One region of the Pseudomonas cremoricolorata genome, then DNA from elsewhere that is predicted to be linked to it. Evidence: predicted binding sites of a transcription regulator. Region 1 holds the regulator's gene; the other holds the start of a gene.
What was found. Region 1 encodes sigma-54, which starts transcription at its own class of promoters, with help from an activator protein. Its sites were predicted from a motif close to ANTGGCATNNANNTTGCTNT; they were not measured.
Positions count from the first base shown of each region.

Region 2: a site for sigma-54 is predicted at 2,217-2,236, ahead of flgB (flagellar basal body rod protein FlgB). Genes of this name have one in related genera too.

Region 1 is NZ_CP009455.1:347,482-357,214, reverse strand. Features, by position in the region: gene LK03_RS01625 (superoxide dismutase) at 1-457, shown strand, start outside; gene LK03_RS01620 (ZIP family metal transporter) at 469-1,362, shown strand; gene LK03_RS01615 (HPr family phosphocarrier protein) at 1,383-1,655, opposite strand; gene rapZ (RNase adapter RapZ) at 1,676-2,530, opposite strand; gene ptsN (PTS IIA-like nitrogen regulatory protein PtsN) at 2,533-2,997, opposite strand; gene hpf (ribosome hibernation-promoting factor, HPF/YfiA family) at 3,010-3,318, opposite strand; gene LK03_RS01595 (RNA polymerase factor sigma-54) at 3,397-4,890, opposite strand; gene lptB (LPS export ABC transporter ATP-binding protein) at 5,068-5,793, opposite strand; gene lptA (lipopolysaccharide transport periplasmic protein LptA) at 5,794-6,318, opposite strand; gene lptC (LPS export ABC transporter periplasmic protein LptC) at 6,305-6,880, opposite strand; gene LK03_RS01575 (KpsF/GutQ family sugar-phosphate isomerase) at 7,047-8,021, opposite strand; gene LK03_RS01570 (ATP-binding cassette domain-containing protein) at 8,265-9,074, shown strand; gene mlaE (lipid asymmetry maintenance ABC transporter permease subunit MlaE) at 9,074-9,733, shown strand, end outside.
Region 2 is NZ_CP009455.1:2,787,591-2,797,323, forward strand. Features, by position in the region: gene flgA (flagellar basal body P-ring formation chaperone FlgA) at 1-137, opposite strand, end outside; gene LK03_RS12310 (chemotaxis protein CheV) at 203-1,132, shown strand; gene cheR (protein-glutamate O-methyltransferase CheR) at 1,185-2,012, shown strand; gene flgB (flagellar basal body rod protein FlgB) at 2,282-2,689, shown strand; gene flgC (flagellar basal body rod protein FlgC) at 2,692-3,135, shown strand; gene LK03_RS12330 (flagellar hook assembly protein FlgD) at 3,149-3,844, shown strand; gene flgE (flagellar hook protein FlgE) at 3,875-5,194, shown strand; gene LK03_RS12340 (hypothetical protein) at 5,258-5,449, shown strand; gene flgF (flagellar basal-body rod protein FlgF) at 5,614-6,354, shown strand; gene flgG (flagellar basal-body rod protein FlgG) at 6,403-7,188, shown strand; gene flgH (flagellar basal body L-ring protein FlgH) at 7,229-7,924, shown strand; gene LK03_RS12360 (flagellar basal body P-ring protein FlgI) at 7,937-9,046, shown strand; gene flgJ (flagellar assembly peptidoglycan hydrolase FlgJ) at 9,058-9,733, shown strand, end outside.

The DNA.
Region 1 (9,733 bases):
GGTGGAAAAACTGGTCGGTGCGGTCAAGCAACTGCCGCAACACCTGCAAGGCCCGGTGACCAACCATGGCGGTGGTCATGCCAACCACAGCCTGTTCTGGAAGGTCATGTCGCCCAATGCTGGTGGCGCTCCGCAGGGTCAGTCGGCTGCGGCCATCGACCAGCAACTGGGGGGCTTCGAAGCCTTCAAGGAAGCCTTCACAAAAGCTGCACTGACGCGTTTCGGCAGCGGTTGGGCCTGGCTCAGTGTCACACCGGAGAAAAAACTGGTCGTCGAGAGCAGCGGCAACCAGGACAGTCCGTTGATGCACGGCAACACGCCGATTCTCGGACTGGACGTCTGGGAACACGCCTACTACCTCAAGTACCAGAATCGTCGGCCGGAATACATCGGTGCCTTCTACAACGTCATCGACTGGGCAGAAGTCGAACGTCGCTACCTCGAAGCGACCAAGTGAGCTGATTGCCTATGCGCTCACAGGTAATGTCGGTCAGCAGCGTGCGCCTGTTCAGGCAGGCGCTGGGTACGTTGCTGGTGCTGGTGGGTACAGCGTTGTTGCTGGCACGCGGCATTGCCTGGCTCGACCTCGAGCCACGCATGATGCGCGCCCTGGAAGGGGGCGCGTTATGTGCGCTGGGCACGGCCCTGGGTGCAGTACCGGTGCTGGTGATCCGCAACATGCCGGTAGCCGTTGCCGATACGCTGCTTGGCTTCGGGGCCGGGGTAATGCTGGCGGCCACCGCCTTCTCATTGATCATCCCGGGGCTCGGTGCCGCGCAGGCCATTGGTTACAGTCCATGGGGCGCCGGTGCGTTGGTCAGCGCCGGTCTGCTGGGTGGCGCGCTGTGCCTGTTCCTGGTCGACCTCAAGGTCTCCGGCGCCTCGCCTGAAGCGCTGGTCGGCCACGGTGATGAGCCGGTGATCGCCGCGCGGATCTGGCTGTTCGTGATCGCCATCATCGCGCACAACGTGCCGGAGGGCATGGCCATTGGCGTTTCTGCAGGCGGTGGCATGCCGGACGCCGACAGCCTGGCCATGGGCATCGCCTTGCAGGATGTGCCAGAGGGACTGGTGATTGCGCTGGTGTTGGCAGGGGCGGGGATGTCGCGCTTCAAGGCCTTCGCCATCGGCGCCGCGTCCGGGTTGGTCGAGCCGGTCGCCGCCGTGCTGTGTGCCTGGCTGGTGAACGTCGCTGAGCTGCTACTGCCGCTGGGACTGGCCTGCGCGGCGGGGGCGATGTTGCTGGTGGTGACCCAGGAAATCATTCCTGAATCGCGCAGCAACGGCCATCACCGCCTGGCCAGTCTTGGATTGTGCATCGGCTTTTGTCTGATGATGGTGATGGACACCGCAATGTCCTGAACATGATCGACGAAGTCGCCTTACTCGCCTTCGTCGAACTTGTTGTCGATCAGCTCGACCAATGCCTGCAGGGCGTCATCGGCCTGCTCACCTTCGGTGTCGAGGTGTACCTGGGTGCCTTTGCCCGCCGCCAGCATCATCACTGCCATGATGCTCTTGCCATCGACCAGCTTGTCTGGCGCTCGACCGACCCTGACCTGACAAGGAAACCGCCCGGCCACGCCGACGAACTTGGCGGCCGCCCTGGCATGCAGACCCAGCTTGTTGATGATGGTGATTTCACGGGCGGGCATCGTAGGGTGGATCCTGTGGGCTAGAGGTCGCGGTGGCGGACCTGGACGTTTTTCAGGGATTGCTGCAGGAACTGGCCGAGCCGCTCGGTGAGGTACACCGAACGATGGTGGCCGCCGGTACAGCCAATGGCGATGGTGACGTAGGCGCGGTTGCTGGCGGCGAAGCGTGGCAACCACTTGATGAGATAGGCGGAAATGTCCTGGAACATTTCTTCGACGTCGGGCTGCGCGGCCAAGTAATCGATCACCGGCTGCTCGAGGCCAGAATGGTTGCGCAACTCGGCCTTCCAGTAGGGGTTTGGCAAGCAGCGCACATCGAACACCAGGTCGGCATCCACCGGCATGCCGCGTTTGAAGCCGAACGACTCGACCAGAAATGCAGTGCCGGGCTCGGGCTGGTTGAGCAGGCGCAGCTTGAGTGAGTCGCGCAGTTGGTAGAGATTGAGACGGCTAGTGTCGATTTTCAGGTCAGCCAGGTCGGCGATGGGGCCGAGCAGGCCGCTTTCGTCGCGGATGGCTTCGGCCAGCGAGCGGTTGGCGTTGGTCAGCGGGTGGCGTCGACGGGTTTCGGAAAAGCGTTTGAGCAGGGTGTCTTCGTCAGCGTCCAGATACAGCACGTCACATTGGATGTGCCGTGAGCGGGCTTCTTCGAGCAGGGCAGGGAAGCGCGAAAGATGCCCTGGCAAGTTGCGGGCATCGATGGACACGGCGACTTTCGGCTGTTGCAGTTCGGTATTGAGCAGGATCTTCTCGGCCAATTGCGGCAACAACCCGGCAGGCAGGTTGTCGATGCAGTAATAGCCGTGGTCTTCGAGCACGTTCAGCGCGGTGCTTTTACCGGAGCCGGAGCGGCCGCTGACGATGATCAGACGCATGCTCAGGCCTCGTTCTGCACATCCAGGACGACCTGGTACAGGGCCTCATTGCTATTGGCGGCACGCAGACGTTCGCGCACTTCCTTGCGATCGAGCATGCTGGCTATCTGGCGTAGCAGTTCGAGGTGGGCATCCGTGGCGGCTTCCGGGACCAGCAGCACGAACAACAGGTCGACCGGTGCGCCATCGATGGCGTCGTAATCGATGGGCGAATCGAGGTGCAGCAATGCACTCACCGGCACGCTGCAGCCGGGGAGGCGACAATGGGGGATGGCGATGCCGTTGCCAAAACCGGTGGAACCGAGTTTTTCACGGGCCACCAGTTTTTCGAAGATGTCTTGCATCTCCAATTCTGGAACCTGTTCGGCAATGACCGTGGCGACCTTTTCCAGGGCGCGCTTCTTACTGCCGCCCGGCGCGTTCGCGAGGGAACGGCCGGGGGTCAGGATGGTTTCAAGTCGGATCATGGATGAGAGAGGTCAGCGGGCCGCTGCGCCTTGCAGCAGGCTTTGCTGTTTTTCCTTGTGTTTTTTCAGTTGGCGGTCGAGCTTGTCGGCCAGGGCGTCGATCGCTGCGTACATGTCTTCGTGTTCAGCATTGGCAACCACCTCACCACCTGGAATCTGCAAGGTCGCCTCGACCTTCTGCTGCAGTTTCTCGACCTTCATGATGACCTGCACGTTGGTGATCTTGTCGAAGTGACCCTCCAGACGTTTGAGCTTCTGTTCGACATACTCGCGCAGCGGTGGGGTGACTTCTACATGGTGTCCACTGATGTTGACTTGCATACAGCTTCTCCTTCATTGCCGGTGCAGAAAGTGGCAGGTGTTGCACCTGCCACTGGAACGCGTTGGCACATCCAGCCGCTACATCAGTCGCTTTCGCTCGCTCGAGGGGGCAATGCCCAGAGATTCGCGGTATTTGGCGACGGTGCGACGAGCGACCTGGATGCCTTGTGCTTCCAGTAAACCAGCGATCTTGCTGTCACTCAATGGCTTTTTCTGATTTTCCGCAGCGACCAGTTTCTTGATGATCGCGCGGATCGCCGTGGACGAGCATTCGCCCCCTTCGGCGGTGCTGACGTGGCTGGAGAAAAAGTACTTGAGCTCGTAGATACCCCGCGGCGTATGCATGTATTTCTGCGTGGTCACCCGGGAAATGGTCGACTCGTGCATGCCTACCGCTTCGGCGATGTCGTGCAGCACCAATGGCTTCATCGCCTCGTCGCCCTGATCGAGGAAACCGCGCTGGTGCTCGACGATCTGGGTGGCGACCTTCATCAGGGTTTCATTACGGCTTTGCAGGCTCTTGATGAACCAGCGCGCTTCCTGCAACTGGTTGCGCATGAAGGTGTTGTCGGCGCTGGTGTCGGCGCGACGGACGAAACCGGCGTACTGTGCATTGACCCGCAGGCGCGGCACCGCTTCCTGGTTCAGCTCGACCAGCCAGCGCTCGTTGTGCTTGCGCACGATGACGTCGGGCACCACATACTCGGGCTCGCTCGACTCGATCTGCGAGCCGGGACGCGGGTTGAGGCTCTGCACCAGCTCGATGACCTGACGCAGTTCGTCTTCCTTGAGCTTCATGCGCCGCATCAACTGGCTGTAGTCGCGGCTGCCGAGCAGGTCGATGTAATCGCTGACCAGGCGCTGCGCCTCACTCATCCACGGCGTGCGAGCGGGCAACTGGCGCAGTTGCAGCAGCAGGCATTCGCTCAGGCTGCGCGCCGCGATACCGGCCGGTTCGAACTGCTGGATGCGATGCAGAACCGCTTCGACTTCATCGAGTTCGATATCCAGTTCGGGGTCGAAGCCTGCGCAGATTTCGTCGAGGCTGTCTTCCAGATAGCCCTGGGGATTGATGCTGTCGATGAGGGTCACGGCGATCATGCGGTCGACGTCCGACATCGGTGCCAGATTGAGCTGCCAGAGCAGATGGCTCTGCAGGCTCTCACCGGTGGAGGTGCGGGTGGTGAAGTCCCACTCGTCATCGTCGCTGCTGGGCAGGCTGCTGGCGCTGGTCTGGTAGATGTCCTCCCAGGCCGTGTCCACTGGCAGCTCGTTGGGAATTCGCTCGCTCCACTCGCCGTCTTCGAGGTTCTCGTTGGGCGCGGTGGTTTCCTGGAAGGAGGTGTCTTGCGTCTCGGCGGCCGGCTTGTGTTCGGCGTTGTCGGCCATCGGGTCGTTGCTGTCGAAGTCGTCGCCTTCTTCCTGGCGCTCGAGCATCGGGTTGGATTCCAGGGCTTCCTGAATTTCCTGCTGCAGGTCCAGAGTAGAAAGCTGAAGCAGACGGATGGCCTGTTGCAACTGCGGGGTCATCGTCAGTTGCTGGCCCATTTTTAGGACGAGCGATGGTTTCATGGCTGGGGCTAAATACCTTGTTCGCCGGCGCACAAGCGCCATCCACTACACGAAGGCGCCGCGGCGCCGAGTCTAGCAAGTTGTATGCCTGAAACGCGCGCATTTGCCTAGAGCGCCATGGCAATTAAAGCCGCATTCAGGCCCTTGACACCCGGCTTCGGGCCTTGCCATCTGAGCTCAGAGTCGGAACTCGTGGCCCAGGTAGACCTCCTTGACCAGATCGTTGGCCAAAATCGTGTCCGAATCACCTTCCGCGATCAGTTGACCATCATTGACGATATAGGCCGTTTCGCAGATGTCGAGCGTCTCGCGCACGTTGTGGTCGGTGATCAGCACGCCAATGCCCTTGGCCTTAAGGTGATGAATGATCTGCTTGATATCACCCACGGAAATCGGGTCAACCCCGGCGAAGGGTTCATCGAGCAGGATGAACTTGGGCGCAGTCGCCAGTGCTCGGGCGATTTCAACGCGACGGCGTTCACCGCCGGACAGGCTCATGCCAAGGTTGTCGCGAATATGGCTGATGTGGAATTCCTGCAACAGGCTCTCGAGCTCTTGCCGACGACCTTCCGCATCCAGCTCCTTGCGCGTCTCGAGGATCGCCATGATGTTGTCGGCCACCGACAGCTTGCGGAAGATCGAGGCTTCCTGTGGCAGGTAGCCGATGCCTGCGCGGGCGCGGCCATGCATGGGCTGATGGCTGACGTCGAGGCTGTCGATCAGGACGCGACCCTGGTCCGCCTGGACCAGGCCGACGATCATGTAGAAACAGGTGGTCTTGCCCGCCCCGTTGGGGCCGAGCAGACCGACGATCTGCCCGCTGTCGATCGACAGGCTGACATCGCGCACCACTTGCCGGCCTTTATAGCTCTTGGCCAGGTGCTGAGCTTTGAGAGTCGCCATTTACTCGGCCTTCTTCTTCGGCTGAATGACCATGTCGATCCGCTGACGCGGCGCAGTGACCTTGCCGCCGCGGCCTGCGGTGGCGATCTGCGACTTGGTGTTGTAGACGATCTTCTCGCCCTCGGTGGTGTTGCCTTCGTTCTCGACCTTGGCGCGGTCGGTGAGCACCACCAGGTCTTTCTGCGCCTGGTACTGGATGGTCACGGCCCAGCCTTTCATCTTGTCGGGCTTGGCGGCGTTCTGCTGCTGTTCGAAGTACGCCAGGTTGCCCACCGAGGTCACGACGTCGATGTCGCCGGACTGGGCACGGGTGATGGTGACGGTGTTGCCTTTGATCATCATCGAACCTTGGGTGATGATCACATCGCCGGTATAGGTGGCGACGCCTTGTTTGTCATCCAAATGGGCGTTGTCGGCCTGGATGCGGATCGGCTTGTCACGGTCGGTCGGCAGGGCCCAAGCGCTCGCGCTTCCCAGTGCTGCGCTCAGGCTGAGCAAAAAGGGGAGGGTTTTAACGAGCCTCATACTGTCCTCTTACGTTGGACAGCAGGTCCATCCTGCCGTCTTTCAGGTACGCTTTCATTCCTTTACCCGTAGTCGTCCCACCGGCGCCGTCGATTCTAACGGCTTGCTCGGTCTGCGCATATTGCTTCTGCGGGAACACGGTCATGCGGGTACTGGTGATCAGGGTATTGCGGTTCTGTTCATCGGTGCGCGAAATACGCACCGAGTCTATCAGTTCCACCTCGGTGCCATCGGGATTGACCTCGGCCCGTTCGCTTTGCACATGCCATGGAAACGTCGTGCCTCGGTACATCTGCAGGTCAGGTTTGCTGACCAGGGTCATTTCGCTGACCTTGACGTGTTCGATCCTGTCGGCAGTCATTTCGTACTGGCGTTTGCCGTCGGGCAGGAACTGCACGCTGTGGGCGTTGATTGCATAGTAGTCGATGGCGTTCTCATCGACCTGCGCGACTGGCTTGTCGTCGAGAAAGCTTTCCGGGCTGACGTTCCAGTAGCCGACCGCGGCGAACAAGACGGCTATCACGCTGAACAGCGCAATGTTTCTGGCTTTTTTGCTAAGCATGTGCGGCTCTACAGGTAGTGGGCGTTGGCGAATCCGGGGGCACCGGGCCGCGTGGAGGGCGCGCAAGGCGCCACGTCGTGCCTGGGCTCAGGGCGTTGGAGCCAGCGACAGGTAGCGAGGTTCAGTTCCTGCGGGCTGCGAACCGGCGATTGCGATGGGTGGGACATTACATCACCCCCGCGCGCAACAGGTCGTGCATGTTCAGCGCGCCGATCGGGCGGCCACTGCCGTCCGTCACCACCAGGGCGTTGATCTTGTGCTGCTCCATGAGTTTCAGGGCTTCGGCGGCCAGGGCCTGGGCCTGCACGGTCTTGCCGTGCACGGTCATCACCTGCTCGATGGGCGTGGTGTGAACATCGATGCTGCGATCCAGGGCCCGCCGCAGGTCACCATCGGTGAACACCCCGGCCAGGGCTCCGTCGGCCTCGAGCACCACGGTCATGCCCAGGCCCTTGCGCGACATTTCGAACAGGGCGTCCTTGAGCAGGGTGCCGCGTTGCACATGGGGCAGCCTGGCATCGGCATGCATGACATCCTCGACTTTCAGTAGCAGGCGCCGACCCAGCGCACCGCCTGGATGCGAGAACGCGAAATCTTCGGCGGTGAAGCCGCGTGCTTCGAGCAGGGCAATGGCCAGGGCGTCGCCAAGTACCAACGCGGCGGTGGTCGAGGAGGTGGGCGCGAGATTGAGCGGGCAAGCTTCGTGCTCGACCCGCGCGTCGAGGTTGGCCTCGGCGGCCTGGGCCAGGATCGAATCGGGGTTGCCGGTAAGGCTGATGAGCGGGATGCCCAGACGTTTGACCAGGGGCAGCAGGGTCAGGATCTCGGCCGTGGTGCCCGAATTGGACAGGGCCAGGATCACGTCTTCGCGGGTGATCATGCCCATGTCGCCGTGACTGGCTTCGGCCGGATGAACGAAGAACGCCGGAGTGCCGGTACTGGCCAGGGTGGCGGCGATCTTGTTGCCGATATGCCCTGACTTGCCCATGCCCAGGACGATGACGCGGCCCTTGCTGGCCAGGATCAGCTCGCAGGCTCGCACGAAACGTGCGTCGATGCGGGCCTCGAGGCCCTGTACGGCTTCGAGCTCCAGGCGCAAGGTGCGCTGGGCGGATTGGACAAGCTCGAGGGTTCTGCTCATGGTCGAAAATAGAGTTCGCGGGAAAGGCGGCGATTATAGCTGCAATGCACGAAACCCTCACCTTTGATCGTCAGCATGAAACTTTATAAAGCTGTCTATGGCCTGAATGACACCGGCGATAGCCTTGGGATGGGCCTCCCAGCAGTGGTATAGTTCGCGGCTATCCGGCCCGCCAGGGATGCGTGTGTCTTCCACCTGAAGGCGTGCGTCCATGAAGACGAGGCTGTATCGCAAGGAGTCTAGATGAGTGGGGATAGCGCCTACGCGGTCGAGTTGAAGGGTCTGTCCTTCAAGCGCGGTTCGCGCAGTATTTTCAACGACGTCGACATACGTATTCCTCGTGGCAAAGTCACCGGCATCATGGGGCCGTCCGGCTGCGGCAAGACCACGTTGCTGCGTCTGATGGGCGCGCAGTTGCGCCCTTCGGCAGGTGAAGTGTGGGTCGGTGGGCAGAATCTGCCGAGCCTGTCGCGCAATGACCTGTTCGACGCGCGCAAGCAGATGGGCGTGCTGTTCCAGAGCGGTGCACTGTTCACCGACCTGGACGTGTTCGAGAACGTGGCCTTCCCGCTGCGCGTGCACACCGAGCTGCCCGAGGAAATGATCCGCGATATCGTGCTGATGAAGCTGCAGGCCGTTGGGCTGCGCGGTGCCATTGGCCTGATGCCCGATGAGTTGTCCGGGGGGATGAAGCGCCGTGTCGCGCTGGCCCGGGCCATCGCGCTCGACCCGCAAATTCTCATGTACGACGAGCCGTTCGTGGGCCAGGACCCGATCGCCATGGGCGTGTTGGTGCGCCTGATTCGCCTGCTCAACGACGCCCTGGGCATCACCAGTATCGTGGTGTCCCATGACCTTGCCGAAACCGCCAGCATCGCCGACTACATTTATGTCGTAGGCGATGGTCAGGTGCTGGGGCAGGGCACCCCGGCCGAGCTGATGGGCTCGGATAACCCGCGTATTCGCCAGTTCATGAAGGGCGATCCCGACGGCCCGGTGCCATTTCACTTTCCTGCGCCTGACTATCGCGCCGATCTGCTGGGGGCGCGTTGATGCGCAACACTTCCATACTCGAACGCATCCGTCTGTTTGGCCGCGCCGCCATCGACATCGTCGCCGTTCTGGGCCGCTCGTGCCTGTTCCTCGGCCATGCCCTGGTGGGGCGTGGCGGGATCGGCGGTGGTTTCTCGCTGCTGGTCAAGCAGCTGTACTCGGTCGGCGTGCTGTCGCTGGCGATCATCGCCGTGTCGGGCGTGTTCATCGGCATGGTGCTGTCGCTGCAGGGCTACAGCATCCTCACCAAGTACGGTTCGGAGCAGGCGGTCGGGCAGATGATCGCCCTGACCCTGCTGCGTGAACTGGGGCCGGTGGTCACCGCACTGCTGTTCGCCGGCCGTGCCGGCTCGGCGCTGACGGCGGAAATCGGCAACATGAAGTCGACCGAGCAGTTGTCGAGCCTGGAAATGATCGGCGTCGATCCGCTCAAGTACATCGTCGCGCCACGTCTGTGGGCCGGCTTCATTTCCCTGCCGTTGCTGGCGCTGATCTTCAGCGTGGTCGGCATCTGGGGCGGCTCGTGGGTCGCCGTGGACTGGCTGGGGGTCTATGAGGGCTCGTTCTGGGCCAACATGCAGAACAGCGTGTCGTTCAGCGGCGACGTGCTCAATGGGGTGATCAAGAGCCTGGTATTCGCCTTCGTGGTGACCTGGATC
Region 2 (9,733 bases), 2.3 Mb from region 1:
GTCACGCCGATAAGCTGTTCAGGCGAGGTAAACGCCTGCGCCAGCGCCTTGGCGCCCGGTGCCAGCAGGCACAGAGCCGCCAGTGGGGCGCTCAGCAGTTGCGTCAGTCGTCGGAAAATCGTCGTTTTCATGTGCATGACGCTCAAAAAAGCAAAGCCCGTGCCGACTTGGTAGTCAGGGCTGAAAGGTAGAGGAGTCTGGCATGGCGGGAGTAATGGATTCGGTCAATCAGCGCACACAGCTGGTGGGGCAGAATCGTCTTGAGCTGCTGCTGTTCCGTCTGAACGGCGCGCAGCTGTACGGCATCAACGTGTTCAAGGTGCGCGAGGTGCTGCAATGCCCGCCGCTGACCGTGTTGCCCAAGTCGCACCCGGTGGTGCGCGGTGTGGCGAACATTCGCGGGGCGACCATTCCGATCCTCGATCTGTCCATGGCCACCGGCCTGCCGGGGCTTCAGGAAGAGATCAGCAACAGCTTCGTGATCATCACCGAGTACAACACCAAGACCCAAGGCTTTCTGGTGCATTCGGTAGAACGCATCGTCAACATGAACTGGGAGGAGATCCATCCGCCACCCCGTGGCACGGGCCGCGACCACTACCTGACCGCGGTGACCCGGGTGGATAACAAGATGGTCGAGATCATCGACGTCGAGAAGGTGCTGGCCGAAGTGGCGCCAACCTCCGAATCGGTGTCGGCCGGCGTGATCGATGCCGAGGTGCAGGACAAGGCGGTCATGCTGCGGGTGCTCACCGTCGATGACTCTTCGGTGGCACGCAAGCAGGTCAGCCGTTGCCTGCAAACCGTAGGCGTCGAAGTGGTGGCGCTCAACGACGGGCGTCAGGCGCTGGATTACCTGCACGGCTTACTCGATGAGGGCAAGCATCCGGAAGAAGAATTCCTGATGATGATCTCGGACATCGAGATGCCGGAAATGGATGGCTACACCCTGACCGCCGCCATTCGCAGCGATCCTCGCATGCAAAAACTGCACATCGTCCTGCATACTTCGCTGTCCGGCGTGTTCAACCAGGCGATGGTCAAGAAAGTCGGTGCGGATGACTTCCTTGCCAAGTTCAAGCCGGACGACCTTGCCCAGCGCGTGGTCGATCGGATCAAGGCAACACATTGAAATGTCCGGGGGCGCTGCTCCCGGCACCTGTGATTTGAGAGGGGCGGCAACAGTGTCTACGGCGACTTCAGATTTCGAGCAGTTCAGGGTCTTCCTGGAAAAAGCCTGTGGCATCCTGTTGGGTGACAACAAGCAGTACCTGGTTTCCAGCCGCCTCAACAAACTGATGGAGCAGCAGGGCATCAAGTCCCTCGGCGAGCTGGTGCAGCGCATCCAGACCCAGCCGCGCGGCGGTCTGCGCGAGCAGGTGGTCGATGCCATGACCACCAACGAAACCCTGTGGTTTCGTGACAACTATCCCTTCGAAGTGATGAAGAACCGGGTGATTCCCGAGTTCATCAAGAACAACCCGGGCCAGCGTCTGCGCATCTGGTCGGCGGCCTGCTCGTCGGGGCAGGAGCCGTACTCGTTGTCGATGACCCTCGATGAGTTCGAGCGCAGCAACCTTGGCCAGTTGAAGATGGGGGCGCAGATCGTTGCCACCGATCTATCCGGGCTGATGCTCAACAACTGCCGCACCGGCGAGTACGACAGCCTGGCGATTGCCCGCGGCCTGTCGCCTGAACGTTTGCAGCGCTATTTCGACAGCAAGGGCGCCGGTCGCTACGCGGTCAAGCCGGCGATTCGCAGCCGCGTCGAGTTTCGTGCGTTCAACCTGCTCGACAGCTACGCCGCACTGGGCAAGTTCGATGTGGTGTTCTGCCGTAACGTGCTGATCTACTTCTCGGCCCAGGTGAAGAAAGACATTCTCATGCGCATTCACGGCACCCTCAAGCCGGGCGGTTATTTGTTCCTCGGCGCTTCCGAGGCCCTCAACGGCCTGCCGGACCACTATCAGATGGTGCAGTGCAGCCCAGGCATCATCTACCAGGCCAAGTGAGCCCCATGGCCGCGGCTTTGACAGCGGCCGCGCCCCCTTGGCTGACCAGCACCTGCTGACGCCCCGTCAAAATTCTGCTGCGCCCCGTGCGCCAACCTGCTTTTGCCGCCTGCTGCCATCCCGGCGGCAGGGTTTTGCCGCTTTTCTGGCGAGCAGAGTTGCGGCTCAGCCATTCAACCCCACGGCCGGCAAGGCTTTTGCCGGTTTGGCACAGCGCTTGCTAAGTTTCGCTCAACCTATTTCCGGTCAACCTGCGCAGGTTCCCCGACATGAGCATCAACTTCGACAAGGCGCTCGGCATCCACCAGCAGGCGATGAATTTTCGCGCCCAGCGGGCTGAGGTGTTGGCCAACAACATCACCAACGCCGACACGCCCAATTACAAGGCCCGCGATCTTGACTTCTCGGCAGTGCTGGCAGCCGAGGCGCAGAAGCAGGACAACGGCCGCGTGGCACTGACCCGCACCAACGGCAGGCACATCGAAGCCGAGGGCCTGAGCGGCGCTGACGAAGCGCTGATGTACCGCATTCCGACCCAGCCGTCGATTGACCAGAACACCGTCGATGCGCAGATGGAGCAGTCCAACTATGCGCAAAACGCGCTGGACTTCCAGGCCAGCTTCACTCTGCTCAACAGCAAATTCAAAGGGCTGGTATCGGCCCTGCGCGGAGAGTGACCATGTCCCTTGCCAACGTCTTCAATATCGCCGGTAGCGGCATGAGCGCGCAGAACACCCGGCTCAACACCGTGGCGTCGAACATCGCCAACGCCGAAACCGTGTCCTCGAGCATCGATCAGACCTACCGCGCCCGCCACCCGGTGTTCGCCACCACCTTCGAGCAGGCGCAAAACGGCGCCGGGCAATCGTTGTTCGAGGACCAGGGCCAGGCCGGACGCGGCGTGCAGGTCACCGGCATCGTCGAGGACCAGAGCGATCTGCAGGCGCGCTACGAGCCCAACCACCCGGCGGCGAACAAGGACGGCTACGTCTACTACCCCAACGTCAACGTGGTGCAGGAAATGGCTGACATGATTTCCGCCAGCCGCTCGTTCCAGACCAACGCCGAGCTGATGAACACGGCCAAGACCATGATGCAGAAAGTCCTGACCCTGGGTCAGTAAGCGGGATATCGCCATGAACAGCACAGACAGCGTCAACGGTTCAAGCTACCTGACCTCACTGCAACAGCAGCGCTCCTCCACAAACGCCAGCAGCGGCACCGCCGGCAGCGCGTTGGGCAAGGACGCGTTCCTGCAGTTGCTGGTGACCCAGATGAAAAACCAGAACCCGCTCGATCCGCAGCAGAACGGCGAGTTCGTCGCCCAGCTGGCGCAGTTCAGCAGCCTGGAAAGCATGCAGACCCTGAACAGCTCGGTGAACAGCATTCTCCAGGGCTTCCAGTCGTCCACCGCCTTGCAGGCGTCGTCGCTGGTCGGGCGCAACGTGGTGGTGCAGACCGACACCGCCAGCGTCGATACCAGCAAGGACATGAAGGGCTCGGTCAACCTCAGCGCCTCGAGCACGGCGGTCAAGGTGGGCGTGTACAACAGCCAGGGCGACCTGGTGCGTACCCTCGATCTGGGCAGCAAGAGCGGCGGGCTGGCCGAGTTCACGTGGGATGGCCGCGATGCCAAGGGCGAAGTGGCGCCAGCCGGTGCCTACACCTTCAAGGCCACGGCCGATATCAAGGGCACCGCCACCGCCATGACCACCAACCTGCCAGCCACGGTCAACAGCGTTACCACCGGCGTCAACGGCAGCGAAATGATGTTGAACCTGGCAGGGCTGGGCAGTGTGCCCCTGTCGAAAGTCCAAGTGATCGGAATCTGAGGGCCGACCGACGTCGGCAGGAGTGAGTAAATGTCTTTCAATATCGGACTGAGCGGGCTGTATGCAGCCAACAAGGCCCTCAACGTCACCGGTAACAACATCGCCAACGTGGCGACCACCGGCTTCAAGTCCTCGCGCGCCGAGTTCGCCGACCAGTATTCGGCCTCGGTACGCGGCACCAGCGGCCGCACCGATGTCGGCAGCGGCGTGCGTACCGCCGCGGTATCGCAGATGTTCAGCTCGGGCAACATCGTCAGCACTGGCAAGAGCCTGGACCTTGCCATCGACGGCAATGGCTTCTTCGCCATGGACGACAACGGCTCGCGCATCTACACCCGCGCCGGCGCGTTCTACAGCGACAAGGACGGCAAGATCGTCAATGCCTCTGGTGCCAATCTGCAGGGTTATCCTGTCGATGCCGAGGGCAAGGTGGTGCGTGGTGCGCTGACCGATCTGCAGATCGACACTTCGAACCTGGCGCCCAAGCCGACCTCGAAGATCAGCGAGACCCTCAACCTCAATTCCACCGCCACCGCGCCCAAGGTCACCCCGTTCAACCCGGCTGACGTCGACAGCTACAACCATACGTTCAACACCGAGCTGTACGACAGCCAAGGCAACCTGCACCAGCTGAATCAGTACTTCGTGCGTGACACGGTCAGCAACTCGTGGACCATGTACACCACGGTCAACGGCCGCAACCCGACCGACCCGACCAACACCACGCCGCTGGTCAACAACCTGCCGTTCAAGTCCGATGGTTCGTTGGATGTAGACGCCATGACCGCAGGTCCGGTGACAGGCGGTCTGTCGATCGGTACCGACAAGACCTTCCAGGTCGATGGCTGGGTGCCGGGTCACAAGAACGCCCTGGGCGACTGGGCGAGCAACGGCGCCACGGCCAACCCGACCGGGGTGCGCCTGGACATGCTCGCCACCACCCAGTACAACGCCGCCTCGGCGACCACCGCCAAGACCCAGGATGGCTATGCCACCGGTGAGCTGTCCGGCCTTGCGGTGGACACCAGCGGCAACCTGTTCGCCAGCTTCACCAATGGCCGTGACAAGGTCATTGGCCAGGTGGCGATGGCCACCTTCGCCAACCTGCAGGGCCTGACCCCGGTCGGTGGCACGGCATGGAAAGAGTCGTATGCCTCCGGCGTGCCGGTGGTGGGCGAGCCGGACACCGGCACCCTGGGCAAGATCACTGGCGGCGCGCTGGAAGACTCCAACGTCGACCTCACCGGCGAGCTGGTCAACCTGATCAAGGCGCAGAGCAACTACCAGGCCAACGCCAAGACCATCTCGACCGAGAACACCATCCTGCAGACCATCATCCAGATGGCGTGACGCGGCTTCAGGCGGGTGCGCCGCTACGGCGGCCACCGGCTTGTGGGTCGGCGCGAATCCTTCATGAAAAAAGCCTTTCTCATCAGCGTGTTCTGCCTGCTGCTCGGCCATGCCTGGGTACAGGCCGCGCCTGCGCCTTTTCAGCTGTGGCAAAGCAAGCTCACCGGCCGCTACCTGTGCAGCCAGCACAAGCCAGGCGAGGGCTGGGTGTGGCATGCCGGGCCCTTCGACAACGCCGGCTGCCGGCCGCGCTGAGCCGGCTTGCCGGCGCCTGGCAAGAAGTTGCCAGCAAACCGACACTCTGACGCTCTCTGTCCTGCTCGAACCCCCGTAAAACAAGGCTTTCGCCAAGTTGGTTCGATCCTTGCTTGATGCCGAGCACAGCGACAACGTTGCGCTTCGAACACAGAGGATCATCCGTGGACAAGATGCTTTACGTGGCCATGACCGGCGCCAGCCAGAACGCATTGGCCCAGCAGGCCCATGCCAACAACCTGGCGAACATTTCCACCACCGGTTTCCAGCGTGATCTGGAGCAGGCGCGATCGATGCCGGTGTTCGGTGACAGCTTTCCGTCGCGCGCCTACGCCATGACCGAGCGGCCGGCCACCGACTTCTCCGCTGGGGCGATGATCGAGACCGGGCGCGAGCTGGACGTGGCCGTTTCGGGCTCTGGGTTCATGGCCGTGCAGGCGCCCGACGGCAGCGAGGCTTATGTGCGCACCGGCAGCCTGAACATCGACGCCCTCGGCGTGCTGCGTGCCGGCAACGGCATGCCGGTGCTGGGTAACGGCGGCCCGATCGCCGTGCCGCCGGAGCAGAAGGTCGAGGTGGGTGACGACGGCACCATCAGCATCCGCGCCATGGGTGAAGACCCGCGGGTGATGGCTCAGGTCGACCGCATCAAGCTGGTCAATCCCGACACAAAAGGGCTGGTGAAGGGCCTCGATGGCCTGATCCACACCAGCAGCGGCCAGCCGGCCGATGCCGACGTCAACGTGCGCGTGGTGTCTGGCTTTCTCGAAGCGAGCAACGTCAACGCAGTGGAAGAAATGACCTCGATGCTGTCGCTGTCTCGCCAGTTCGAGCTGCACATCAAGATGATGAACGCGGCCAAGGAAGGCGATGAAGCCATGGCGCGTGTTTTGCAAATCGGCTGATCACACTTGAACGTGCGCCGTAAAACAGGCGCACCAGGAGAATACTGAATGCTTCCGGCTCTGTGGGTCGCCAAGACCGGCTTGTCCGCCCAGGACACCAACCTGACCGTGGTTTCCAACAACCTGGCCAACGTTTCCACCACCGGCTTCAAGCGTGACCGCGCTGAATTCCAGGACCTGCTGTACCAGGTCAAGCGCCAGCCCGGTGCCCAGTCGACCCAGGACAGCGAGCTGCCTTCGGGTCTGCAGGTCGGTACCGGTGTGCGCGTGGTCGGCACCCAGAAAAGCTTTACCGCCGGCAGCCTGCAAACCACCGAGAACCCGCTGGACATGGCGATCAACGGGCGCGGCTTCTTCCAGGTCCTGCAACCGGACGGCACCGTCTCATACACCCGTGACGGCACCTTCCACCTCAACTCCGACGGGCAGATCGTCACCGCCAATGGCTTCGCTCTCGAGCCTGCCGTGGTCGTGCCCAACGACGCGCAGACCTTCACCGTGGGCCAGGACGGCACTGTCTCGATCACCACCGCCGGCAACCCGGCCGCACAGGTGATCGGCAACATCCAGACCGCCGACTTCATCAACCCGGCCGGCCTGCAGGCCATCGGCAACAACCTGTTCTTCGAAACCGCCGCCAGCGGCGCGCCACAGGTTGGCACCCCGGGCCTGAACGGCTTCGGTACCACGCAGCAGATGACCCTGGAAAACTCCAACGTCAGCACCGTGGAAGAACTGGTGAACATGATCACCACCCAGCGCGCCTACGAGATGAACTCCAAGGTCATCTCCACCGCCGACAAGATGCTGTCGTTCGTCACCCAGCAACTGTGAACCCCGTTTCCCGCGCCCGTTACACCGTGAGGTACGCGCCATGAGTCGTCTGTTGTCCGTGTTCGCCCTGGCAGGAACCGTGTCGCTGGTCGGGTGCGTGGCGCCCGCCGCCAAGCCCAACGACCCGTATTACGCCCCAGTCCTGCCGCGCACGCCGCTGCCGGCCGCGGCCAACAACGGCTCGATTTACCAGGCTGGCTTCGAGCAGAACCTGTACAGCGATCGCAAAGCGTTCCGCGTCGGTGACATCATCACCATCACCCTCAACGAGCGCACCTCGGCGAGCAAGAACGCAGGCTCGCAGATCGCCAAGAACAGCAAGGCCAAGCTCGGTCTGACCTCGCTGTTCGGCAGTTCGGCGACCACCAACAACCCGTTCGGTGGCGGCGACCTGTCGCTCAGCGGCGGCTACAGCGGCGATCGCTCGACCAAAGGCGACAGCAAGGCCAACCAGGGCAATACCCTGACCGGTTCGATCACCGTGACCGTGGCCGACGTGCTGCCCAACGGCATCATCTCGGTACGGGGCGAGAAGTGGATGACCCTCAACACCGGTGACGAGCTGGTGCGTATTGCCGGGCTGGTGCGGGCCGATGACATCGCCACCGACAACACCGTGTCGTCCACCCGCATCGCCGATGCCCGCATCACCTATTCGGGTACCGGCTCGTTCGCCGACGCCAGCCAGCCTGGGTGGCTGGACCGCTTTTTCATGAGCCCGCTTTGGCCCTTCTGAGTACCGACGACCATGTTCAACGCAAGGCAACTGCTCGCCGCGACCCTGCTGTTCACCTGCGCGTTCGCCGCCCACGCCGAACGTCTCAAGGACATCGCCAGCATTTCCGGCGTGCGCAGCAACCAGTTGATCGGCTACGGCCTGGTCGTGGGCCTGAACGGCACCGGTGACCAGACCACCCAGACCCCGTTCACCCTGCAGACCTTCAACAACATGCTGGCCCAGTTCGGCATCAAGGTGCCGCCGGGGTCGGGCAACGTGCAGCTGAAGAACGTCGCCGCGGTGTCGGTGCATGCCGATCTGCCGCCGTTCGCCAAGCCCGGGCAGGTGGTCGACATCACCGTGTCGTCCATCGGCAACTCCAAGAGCCTGCGCGGCGGCAGCCTGCTGATGACCCCGCTCAAGGGCATCGACGGCAATGTCTATGCCATCGCCCAGGGCAACCTGGTGGTCGGTGGCTTCGATGCCGAAGGCCGTGATGGCTCGAAGATCACCGTCAACGTGCCGTCGGCAGGACGCATTCCCGGTGGCGCCTCGGTGGAACGCACCGTGCCCAGCGGCTTCAACCAGGGCAACAGACTGACCTTGAACCTCAATCGCCCCGACTTCACCACCGCCAAGCACATCGTCGACAAGGTCAACGAACTGCTTGGCCCAGGGGTGGCCCAGGCGCTTGATGGGGGTTCGGTGCAGGTTACCGCGCCCATGGACCCTAGCCAGCGCGTCGACTACCTGTCGATTCTGGAAAACCTGGAAATCGATCCGGGCCAGGCGGTGGCCAAGGTCATCATCAACTCGCGCACCGGTACCATCGTCATCGGCCAGAACGTCAAGGTTTCACCGGCCGCGGTGACCCACGGCAGCCTGACGGTGACCATCACCGAAGATCCGATCGTCAGTCAGCCAGGCGCCTTCTCCAACGGCCAGACCGCCGTGGTGCCGCGCTCGCGGGTCAATGCCGAGCAGGAAGCCAAGCCAATGTTCAAGTTCGGTCCGGGTACCACGTTGGATGAGATCGTCCGCGCGGTGAACCAGGTCGGCGCGGCGCCTGGCGACCTGATGGCGATTCTCGAAGCCCTGAAACAGGCCGGCGCCCTGCAAGCCGACCTGATCGTGATCTGAGGTCTGCGCCGATGACGCCCAAGAGCCTGGTATCGAACACGCCCGACAGTGGTGCCTACACCGACCTCAATCGCCTGAGCTCGCTCAAGCATGGCGATCGCGACAGCGACGCCAACGTGCGCAAGGTGGCCAAGGAGTTCGAGTCGCTGTTCATCAGCGAAATGCTCAAGGCGTCGCGCAAGGCCAGTAACGTGGTCGCCGACGACAACCCGATGAACACCGATACGGTCAAGCAGTACCAGGACATGTACGACCAGCAGATGGCCGTGAGCATGTCCCGCGAAGGCGGCGGTATCGGATTGCAGGATGTGCTGGTGCGCCAGTTGTCCAAGACCAAAGCCAGCGCTGCCAGCGCCGCAGCCAGCCCGTTCCCGCGGGGCGGCCACGCGCCGACACTGTGGGGCGCGCAGGTCGCGGCGCCCGGCACCAGCGGCCAGAGCGGTGTTTTGCGCAACGATGTGGCGGCGCTCAATTCACGCCGGCTGGCCCTGCCGGGCAAGCTCACCGACCGCCTGCTGGCCGGCATCGTGCCGTCTGCGAGCGACCCCCGCGCGGCTGACGCCGCACCACGGCTGGGCCGCGACAGTGCAGTCGGTCACAGCGCAAGGCCGGCGCCCACGCTGGCCGTGCCGGCCGCCAACGGCCTGCAGATCGTCGGGCGCGCCGTGGCGCAACCGCCACTGGCCC